2 linked regions of the Massilia sp. METH4 genome follow. The protein of the gene in region 2 interacts with the protein of the main gene of each other region in a pairwise test. Links are inferred from orthologs where the notes say so. Each region holds a gene or a part of one and is shown on either strand. Other genes may lie near its edges.

Region 1 (4,826 bases), 4.6 Mb from region 2 along the record:
GTGCGCAACCTGGTGGCCGCGGTAAGGGCGCCGAGGGAGCTGCCTCATGGGAAAACCGGTGTCTGACACTATTTCCTGGGGAAATAGTGTCAGACACCGATGCTTCCAGCGTCCGCAGCGCCAGGGCACTCGGTGTCGAACATTTTTTTCTGGGCATTATCCAGAAAAAAGTGTGCGACACCGGTTGTCCTGAAACCCGGTCAGTACTCCACCGCCACCTCTTTCGCCCCCAGCGCCAGCTCCAGCGCCAGCTTGAGCTCGTCCGAAGGCGCCACCCGCCAGTCATCCCCCAGCTGCAAGGTGCAGTCGATGCCTTGCGGCCGGATGCGCATCTGGACCGGCAGGCCGTAGTCGTCGCGGTGCGGCGCGAGCACTTCGCGCAGCTTGGCGGGCGGCACGCTTGACGGCAGCAGCCAGCCCATCTGGCGGCCGAACTGCAGGCGGGCCGACACGATGTCGTACACCTTCTCGGCCGAGATACGCAGGCCGCCGGTGAAGCGGTCTTCCGACACCTTGCCCGTCACGCACAGGAATTCGTCTTCCTTGAACGCCTTCTTGTTCGCCTCGAAGATCTCGTTGTACACGGTCACCTCCACGACGGCACTCTTGTCGTCCAGCGAGACGATCAGGATCTTGCCGCGCTGCGTCATCTGCGTGCGGATGCCGGTGATGACGCCGCACATCATGCGCGCGTCGCGCGAGGGCTCCAGCTCGGAGAGCTTGGTGCGGGCGAAGCGCCGCGCCTCGGCCGCGTACGAGTCGAACATGTGGCCGGACAGGTAGTAGCCCAGCGCGATCTTTTCCTCGGCCAGCTTCTGGCGGTCGGTCCACGGCGTGGCCTGCACGTATTCGGGCGGCGCCACGAGATCGCTGTCGTCGCCGCCGAACAGGCTCACCTGGTTGGCGGCGCGCAGCTCCTGCTCGGCGCATTCCATGGCGAAGCCCACCGAGGCGAACAGCACGGAACGATCGACGCCAAACGAGTCGAAGGCGCCGGCGCGGATCAGCGCCTCGATGGTGCGGCGGTTGATCTGCTTCTTGTCGACCCGCTTGCAGAAGTCGAACAGGCTGGTGAACGGGCCGTCCGCTTCCCGCGCGGCGATGATCGCCTCGATCGCGTTCTGGCCGGCGCCCTTCACGCCGCCCAGGCCGTAGCGGATCGCGGTGACTTTCTTGCCGGTCACGGAGCGCGGCTGGCCGTCCGGCCGGAAGCGGTAGGCCGACAGGTTGATGTCCGGCGGCAGGATGGTCAGGCCGCAGACCTCGATCGCATCCTCGACCAGGATCTTCACCTTCTCGGTGTCGTCCATGGTCAGCGACATGTTGGCCGCCATGAACGCGGCCGTGTGGTGCTGCTTCAGGTAGGCGGTGTGGTACGACAGCAGCGCGTAGGCGGCGGCGTGCGACTTGTTGAAGCCGTAGCCCGCGAACTTCTCCATCAGGTCGAAGATCTCGTCGGCCTTTTCCACCGTCAGGCCGCGTTCGCCGGCACCCTTGCGGAAGATCTCGCGGTGCTCGGCCATCTCTTCGGCCTTCTTCTTGCCCATCGCGCGGCGCAGCATGTCGGCCCCGCCCAGCGAGTAGCCGCCGATGATCTGCGCCATCTGCATCACCTGCTCCTGGTAGACCATGATGCCATAGGTCTCGGACAGGATGCCCTCCGTGCGCGGGTCCGGATACTCGAACTTTTCGCCGTGCTTGCGCTTGCAGAAGTCGGGAATCAGGTCCATCGGGCCCGGGCGATACAGCGCCACCAGCGCGATGATGTCCTCGAAGCGGTCGGGGCGCGCATCCTTGAGCATGCCCTGCATGCCGCGCGATTCCAGCTGGAACACGGCGACGGTCTTCGCCTTGGTCAGCAGGTCATACGAGGCGCGGTCGTCCAGCGGCACGTTGGCCAGGTCGAAGTCCTTGTCGGCCGGGTCCAGCTCGCGGATGTAGTTCACCGCGCGGTCGAGGATCGTCAGCGTCGTCAGGCCCAGGAAGTCGAACTTCACCAGGCCCACGGCTTCCACGTCGTCCTTGTCGTACTGCGACACCACGCCCGAGTCGCCGGACTGCGTGTACAGCGGGCAGAAGTCGGTCAGCTTGCCCGGGGCGATCAGCACGCCGCCGGCGTGCATGCCGATGCCGCGGGTGATGCCCTCGACCTGCTGGGCCAGGTCCAGCAGCTGGCGCACTTCCTCCTCGTTCTCGAGGCGCTCCTTGAGCAGCGGTTCTTCCTCGATCGCCTCGGCGATCGTCACCGGCTTGCCGGGCTTGAACGGGATCAGCTTGGAGATGCCGTCGCAGAAGTTATAGCCGAAGTCCAGCACGCGGCCCACGTCGCGGATCGCGCCCTTGGCCGCCATCGTGCCGAACGTTGCGATCTGCGACACGGCCTCGCGGCCGTACAGGTCCTTCACGTGCTGGATCACCAGTTCGCGCTTTTCCTGGCAAAAGTCGATGTCGAAGTCGGGCATCGAAACCCGTTCCGGATTCAGGAAGCGCTCGAACAGCAGGTTGTATTTCAGCGGGTCGAGGTCGGTGATCTTCAGCGCATAGGCCACCAGCGAGCCGGCGCCGGAACCCCGGCCCGGGCCGATCGGCACGCCGTTGTTCTTGCCCCACTGGATGAACTCCGCCACGATCAGGAAGTAGCCCGGGAACTTCATCTTGATGATGGTGTTGTTCTCGAACTCGAGCCGCTCTTCGTAGCGGGGGCGCTGCTTCTCGCGTTCCTCCGGGTTCGGGAACAGCTGCAGCAGCCGCTCCTCCAGGCCCTTCTTCGTTTCGGCGACGAGGAATTCGTCGATCGTCATGCCCGGCGTGGGGAAATTCGGAAGCTGCGGCTTGCCCAGCGTGAGCGTGACGTTGCAGCGCCTGGCGATTTCCACGGAATTCTGCAACGCGGCCGGCAGGTCCTCGAACAGGATCGCCATCTCTTCCTGCGTCATGAAGCGCATCTGCTCGTTGAAGCGCTTCACGCGCCTGGCGTTGGCGATCATTTCGCCTTCGGCGATACAGATGCGGGCTTCGTGCGCGATGAACTCGGACTCGGACATGAACTGCACCGGGTGGGTGGCCACCACGGGCAGGCGCAGCCTGGCCGCCAGGGCCACCGACTGGCGCACCTGGGCTTCCTGGTTGGGCTGGCCGGCGCGCTGGATCTCGATGTAGAAATGGCCGGGGAAGATGGCCGACCACTTGCGCGCATGCTGCTCGGCGAGCTCCAGGTTGCCGTTGTCGATCGCGCAACCGATATCGCCGAACTGCGCGCCCGACAAGGCGATCAGCCCGTTGGCGCCGCTCTCGCCGGGCAGCACGTCATACGACTGGTCCTTCAGCGCCTGCAACCATTCGGTGCGCAGCTCGGCGCGGCCCTTGTACTGGTTCGTCAGCCATGCCTGCGACAGCAGTTCGCACAGCTGCAGGTAGCCCACGCGGTTCTTTGCCAGCAGCAGCAGGCGCGATGGCTTGTCGCGGTTGTCATCGTTGGTGATCCACACGTCGCAGCCGATCACGGGCTTGACGCCCTTGCCGCGGGCGGCCTTGTAGAACTTGACCATGCCGAACAGGTTCGACAGGTCGGTGACGGCGAGCGCGCCCTGCCGGTCCTTCGCCGCGGCCTTCACCAGGTCGTCGATGCGCACCAGGCCGTCGACGATCGAATACTCCGAGTGCACCCGCAGGTGGACGAAATCCGGGCCCGGCGGCGCTGCGGGTTCGTCGGGCTGGATGACAGGCTGTTCGAGGGTGGTGGTACTCATGAAGCTCACGAAATGGGGACGGCGGAACGCGCTATTCTACAGGGGGATCAGAACGAGAAGCCGGCGGTATTGCGGCGCAGGTCGGCCTCGACCATCATCTGGCACAGCTCTTCCAGCGTGGTCTTCGGTTCCCAGCCCAGTTCCTTCTTCGCCTTGGCCGGGTCGCCGATCAACAGGTCCACCTCGGCCGGGCGGTAGTATTTCGGGCTGATGCGTACCAGCACCTTGCCGGCCTGCCCGTCGTTCCCCACTTCGTGGCCCGTTTCATTCTCGCCGCTGCCATGCCAGCGAATCGCGATGCCGGCCGCCTTGAAGGCCATCGTCACGAAATCGCGCACGGTCTCGGTGCGGTTGGTGGCCAGCACATAGGTGTCCGGCCGGTCGGCCTGCAGGATGCGCCACATGCCTTCCACGTATTCCTTGGCGAAGCCCCAGTCGCGCTTGGCGTCCAGGTTGCCCAGTTCCAGCACCTCGAGCTTGCCCAGCTTGATCTTGGCCACCGAGTCGGTGATCTTGCGCGTGACGAACTCGCGGCCGCGCAGCGGCGACTCGTGGTTGAACAGGATGCCCGAGGAACCGAAGATGCCGTACGACTCGCGGTAGTTCACCGTCATCCAGTGCGCATACAGCTTGGCCACGCCATACGGGCTGCGCGGGTAGAACGGCGTGTCTTCCTTCTGCGGGATCGCCTGCACCTTGCCGAACATTTCCGAGGTCGATGCCTGGTAGAAGCGGATCTTCGGGTCGACGATGCGGATCGCCTCGAGCAGGTTGACGGCGCCGATGCCGGTGATCTCGGCCGTGGTGACCGGTTGCTCGAACGACACGCCCACGAAGCTTTGCGCCGCCAGGTTGTAGATCTCGTGGAACTGGCCGTTCTGCAGCAGGCGGATCGACGACGACAGGTCGGTCAGGTCGTGCTCGACCAGCTTCAGGTTCGAGTGGTTCTGGATGCCCAGTTCTTCGATGCGCCAGAAGTTGACCGAGCTGGTGCGGCGGAACGTGCCCGTGACCTCGTAACCTTTTTCGAGCAGCAGCTGTGCCAGGTAAGCACCGTCCTGACCGGAAATGCCCGTG
Region 2 (4,347 bases):
GCACCTTTTCCCTGGTGGCGGGCCGGATATCCGTCGTATGCTTAGAGGTCGCGGGTTTGAAAGATTCTTTCGGTTAGTTGCATTAAATGACGAACGTGAAACGCCGGGGCGCGACTGCGATGCGTTGTCGTGTTGGACGATTGATCGGCTTTGTCAGCAGCCGGGGCCGCAAGAAACTAGGATTGCACCCACGCCGCGATACGCCGCGCGAGTTCTGGTGAGGCGCTGAGGGCGATTTCCTTGCATTCCGCCTCCCCGTCGAGCGCGATGTGGTAGACCGGCCATGCGGATATCGCACAAAACATCAACTGGCCGTGCCTGGTCCTGAACCATCCCGACAGGTAGCCGAAGGCGGCAATGCCATTGGCGCGGGTGCGAAGGCCGAGCTCCTCCACGGTCGCCACCTCCTTCACTGCGGCCGAGGCAATGCGGGAGCGGTCCAGCGCCAGCGTGTAGACGCTGTGGCGGATCACCAGTACATCGGCATCGAGCTCGACCGCGCGCCGATGTGCGGCGGCCGCAACAATGGCCCCGAGGCCGATCGCCATCACTGCGAGCACGGCCGCTGCCCGCGCCTGGTCGGACTCGGCGTCCCCCGCTGTCGACGGCCTCCACCAGATGACCGCGACGGCGAACAGCAATGGAACGAACACGGCCAGGGCCAGGTAAAGAATCTGTTTGCGCGAAACTGGAAGTTCGTTCTTGCTCACTGCCCCTCCTCCTGCCGATGGTCACGGTTAAGAGCGCCTAACAAAACCCGCATGGCAAGGCGCGGCGTCGAAGACAGTACACCTGTACGGCGAGACGCTGCAACGCAGCGATGGGGGTTTTGTTAGGCGCTCTAAAGCGCGCGGCCCGGCTGGCCAGGCTGCGCAAGCCATTATCTCATCGATAAAGGTGCGTAAATCTATCGAAGATTCACACATGACTGGCGTTGGACGGCGCCTCGCTCCTTTACTGACGGGGCATCTGGCCACAGCACAGCGCGGTGAGCCATCGGCCGGCGGATACCTGCACCCCAAAGCAAAAAAGGCCCGCAACGAACGTTGCGGGCCTTTCGAATCCTGGTGGGAAGTGCAAGTTTCGAACTTGCGACCCCTGCAGTGTGAATGCAGTGCTCTACCCCTGAGCTAACCTCCCGAAGAAGCACTATTATAGGGAGGCACTTGAGCTGCGTCAAGCGCCTGTCGGGCTACGCGGGGACCGCGCGCCAGACGCACGTGCCCTTCACGGCCTTGTCCAGGCCGTTGAGCAAGTCCTCGTGCGCGGCCGCTTCCTCGTCCGTGGCGCGCACCACGAGGATCTCGGCCAATGCCACGTTCGCAAGATCGACGCCGGTGGCTACTTCCTCGACTTCGATATCCATGCCCAGGCTGTTCTGGCCGCGCGTCATCGCCAGGTAGACATCGGCCAGCAATTCCGCGTCGAGCAATGCGCCGTGCAGCTTGCGGTGGGCATTCGAGATGCCGTAGTGATCGCACAGCGCATCGAGCGAGTTCCGCTTGCCGGGGCGCAGCTCCTTGGCTTGCACGAGGGTGTCGATGACGCCGCCGATATGCTCGTCGAACGACGGCAGGTTCAGCATCTTGAACTCGTGGTTCAGGAAACCCAGGTCGAACGGCGCGTTATGGATGATGACTTCGGCACCGCGGATGTACTCGCGCAATTCCTCGACGATTTCATGGAAACGCGGCTTATCGGACAGGAACTCCGTCGTCAGGCCGTGCACGGCCAGCGCGCCCTCTTCCGAGTCGCGGTCGGGATTGATGTAGCGGTGGAAGTTGTTGCCGGTGAGCTTGCGGTTGACCAGCTCCACGCAACCGATCTCGATGACGCGGTTGCCGAGCTTGGGGTTGATACCGGTGGTTTCGGTATCGAGGACGATCTGGCGCATGTTAAGGTGCTTTATGACAGTGCTTTATGACGGTGCTTTATGACGGTGCGATAGGCAGCGGCCGCGCAGTATACAGCACCCGGTGCGGGCAACAGGCTGGCGTGGCCGGGTGACCCTGGTTTACTTGCGGCGCACGGCGTCGACGCCGCGGTTGGCCAGCATGTCGGCCCGCTCGTTGCCGGGGTGGCCGTTATGGCCGCGCACCCAGCGCCAGTCGACCTTGTGCACGGACTGGGCGATATCGAGCGCCTGCCACAGGTCGGCATTCTTCACGGGCTCCTTCGTGGACGTCTTCCAGCCGCGCACCTTCCAGCCGTGGATCCATTCGCTGATGCCCTTCTGCACGTACTGGCTGTCGGTGTGCAGGATCACCTCGCACGGCCGCTTCAAGGCGTTGAGCGACTCGATCACGGCTTTCAGTTCCATGCGGTTGTTCGTGGTGTTCAGCTCGCCGCCGAACAGTTCCTTCTGCGCTTCGCCCGCCACCATCAGCGCGCCCCAGCCGCCGGTGCCGGGATTGCCCTTGCACGCACCGTCCGTAAAAATCTCGACTTTATCCATGTTCCTTGTGTTTGTTCGTTGCTGGCACCGCCACCGGCGACGCGGCCTTCTTCCTGCTCCACGCCGGCCCGATCAGCCGCATGCCCTTGACCCGCTTGATCGCCTGGACGAGATAGACGGCGCCGAAATACGGCCACCAGCGCTCGCCCGCGCGATCCATGAACGCATAGCGCGCCAGCCAGTGCTCGGTGCGGCAGGCCGGCGCGTAACAGCCGAAATGGCTGTGGCTGACGCCCATGTTCAGCAATTTTAACCAGTCTTTGATGCGCGGCATCGAAATCAGTTCGCCGCGTGGCAGATAGCGGGTGCCCGTCACCCTCCCCCGCATCTGCCGCAAGCCCCACAGGCTGGCCGGATTGAAGCCGCAGATGATGAGCTGCCCTTCCGGGATCAGCACACGCTCCACCTCCCGCAGCACCTGGTGCGGTTCCGCCGCGAACTCCAGCACGTGGGGCAGCACCACCAGGTCCAGGCTTTGCGAGGCGAACGGCAATTCGATCGTATCGAATGTCAGGACCACCGGCGGGCCCGCCGTCTCGACGGTACGCTGCGGCAGCGTGTCGGCCAGCCATTTGTGCGGCATGCGGCTGGCCGCCAGCGCATCGATCTGGGGCATGCCGATCTGCAGTGCGTTGTAGCCGAAGATGTCGGCCGTCAGCGCGTCCAGGCGGCTTTGCTCCCAGGCGCGCACATACCGGCCAGCCGGGGTTTGAAGCCAGCTGTCCAGCGCTATAATGGATTTTTCGGATGCTGCGCTATCCATGCGTTCCCTTGGCAATTACCGCCGACGAATTTGATGTTCAATGACCTGATGACCCCGTTTTCGACCGATATGTCGACAGCCTCGCCGACAAGGATGCCAACAAGCATGTCAGCAACTGAGCCAACAACTGAGCCAACAACTGAGCCAACCGGGTCGACAAGCACGGCGTTGCGCGTGATGCCGGTGCCGGCATTCAACGACAACTACCTGTGGCTGATCCATGACGATCAGCACGCGGCCGTCGTCGACCCTGGCGATGCCGGGCCGATCCTGGCCGCGCTGCGCGAGCGCGAGCTGACGCTTACTGCCATTTTACTCACCCACCACCACGGTGACCACATCGGCGGTGTGCCGGCCTTGCTGGAACGCTACGAGGTGCCCGTGTTCGGGCCGGCCGGCGACGGCATCGCCGCCGTCACGCATCCGCTGGGCGAAGGCGACCGGATCACGGTGCCGGGCATCGGCCTCGAACTGGCGGTGCTGGATGTACCGGGCCATACGCGCGGCCACATCGCCTACGTTGGCGATGGCGCCGGCAATGGGGGCCGGCGCTGGCTGTTCTGCGGCGACACACTGTTCGCGGGGGGCTGCGGGCGCCTGTTCGAGGGCACGCCGGCGCAGATGGCGGCCTCGCTGGACAAGCTGGCGGCCTTGCCGCCCGATACCGAAGTGTATTGCGCGCACGAGTACACGTTGTCGAACCTGCGCTTTGCCCTCGCGGTCGACGCAGGGAACGAAGCATTGCGTGCGCGCATGGAATTGGAGGCGGCGAAGCGGCAGCGCGGTGTGCCAACCGTGCCCAGCACGATTGCCGTCGAACGAGCAACGAATCCTTTCCTGCGCTACCGCGACGAACACATCGCCGCGCGCCTGGCGGTCGACGGCAAGGTGGCCGCCGGCGCGCCGCCGCTGGCCGTGTTCGCCGCGCTGCGCGAGTTCAAGAACCATTTTTGACGGGAACATCATGGAGAAAGTCAGGTTCTACTACGACCCGATCAGCCCCTATGCGTGGCTGGCCACGAAGCAGATCGCCCGCATCGAAGCGGCGGGCGTGCACCTGGAAATGGAACCCGTGCTGCTGGCGGGCCTGTTGAAGGCGCACGGCACGAAAGGGCCGGCCGAGGTGCCG

What was found. The genes of interacting proteins can lie anywhere in the genome.
Region 1: the proteins of dnaQ (region 2) and dnaE interact in binary tests that used the Escherichia coli proteins (3 or more experiments, as listed by UniProt). The link is inferred for Massilia sp. METH4 from one-to-one orthologs.

Annotation. Positions count from the first base shown.
Region 1 is NZ_CP146614.1:703,220-708,045, forward strand. What follows is about bases 1-4,058. They hold dnaE (DNA polymerase III subunit alpha), read right to left. Parts: upstream 3,750-4,058; coding sequence 201-3,749; downstream 1-200. Other genes in these bases: V6Z91_RS03105 (glycosyltransferase family 4 protein), read left to right, coding at 1-66; gmd (GDP-mannose 4,6-dehydratase), read right to left, coding at 3,797-4,058. Also shown: more of gmd, read right to left, coding at 4,059-4,826. UniProt on the Escherichia coli protein: DNA polymerase III is a complex, multichain enzyme responsible for most of the replicative synthesis in bacteria. This DNA polymerase also exhibits 3' to 5' exonuclease activity. The alpha chain is the DNA polymerase catalytic subunit.
Region 2 is NZ_CP146614.1:5,254,069-5,258,415, reverse strand. Bases 44-2,854 are described here. They hold dnaQ (DNA polymerase III subunit epsilon), read right to left. Parts: upstream 1,895-2,854; coding sequence 1,193-1,894; downstream 44-1,192. Other genes in these bases: V6Z91_RS23015 (class I SAM-dependent methyltransferase), read right to left, coding at 2,448-2,854; rnhA (ribonuclease HI), read right to left, coding at 2,015-2,455; V6Z91_RS23035 (hypothetical protein), read right to left, coding at 177-710. Outside these bases: more of V6Z91_RS23015, read right to left, coding at 2,855-3,218; gloB (hydroxyacylglutathione hydrolase), read left to right, coding at 3,396-4,172; V6Z91_RS23005 (2-hydroxychromene-2-carboxylate isomerase), read left to right, coding at 4,183-4,347. UniProt on the Escherichia coli protein: DNA polymerase III is a complex, multichain enzyme responsible for most of the replicative synthesis in bacteria. The epsilon subunit contain the editing function and is a proofreading 3'-5' exonuclease.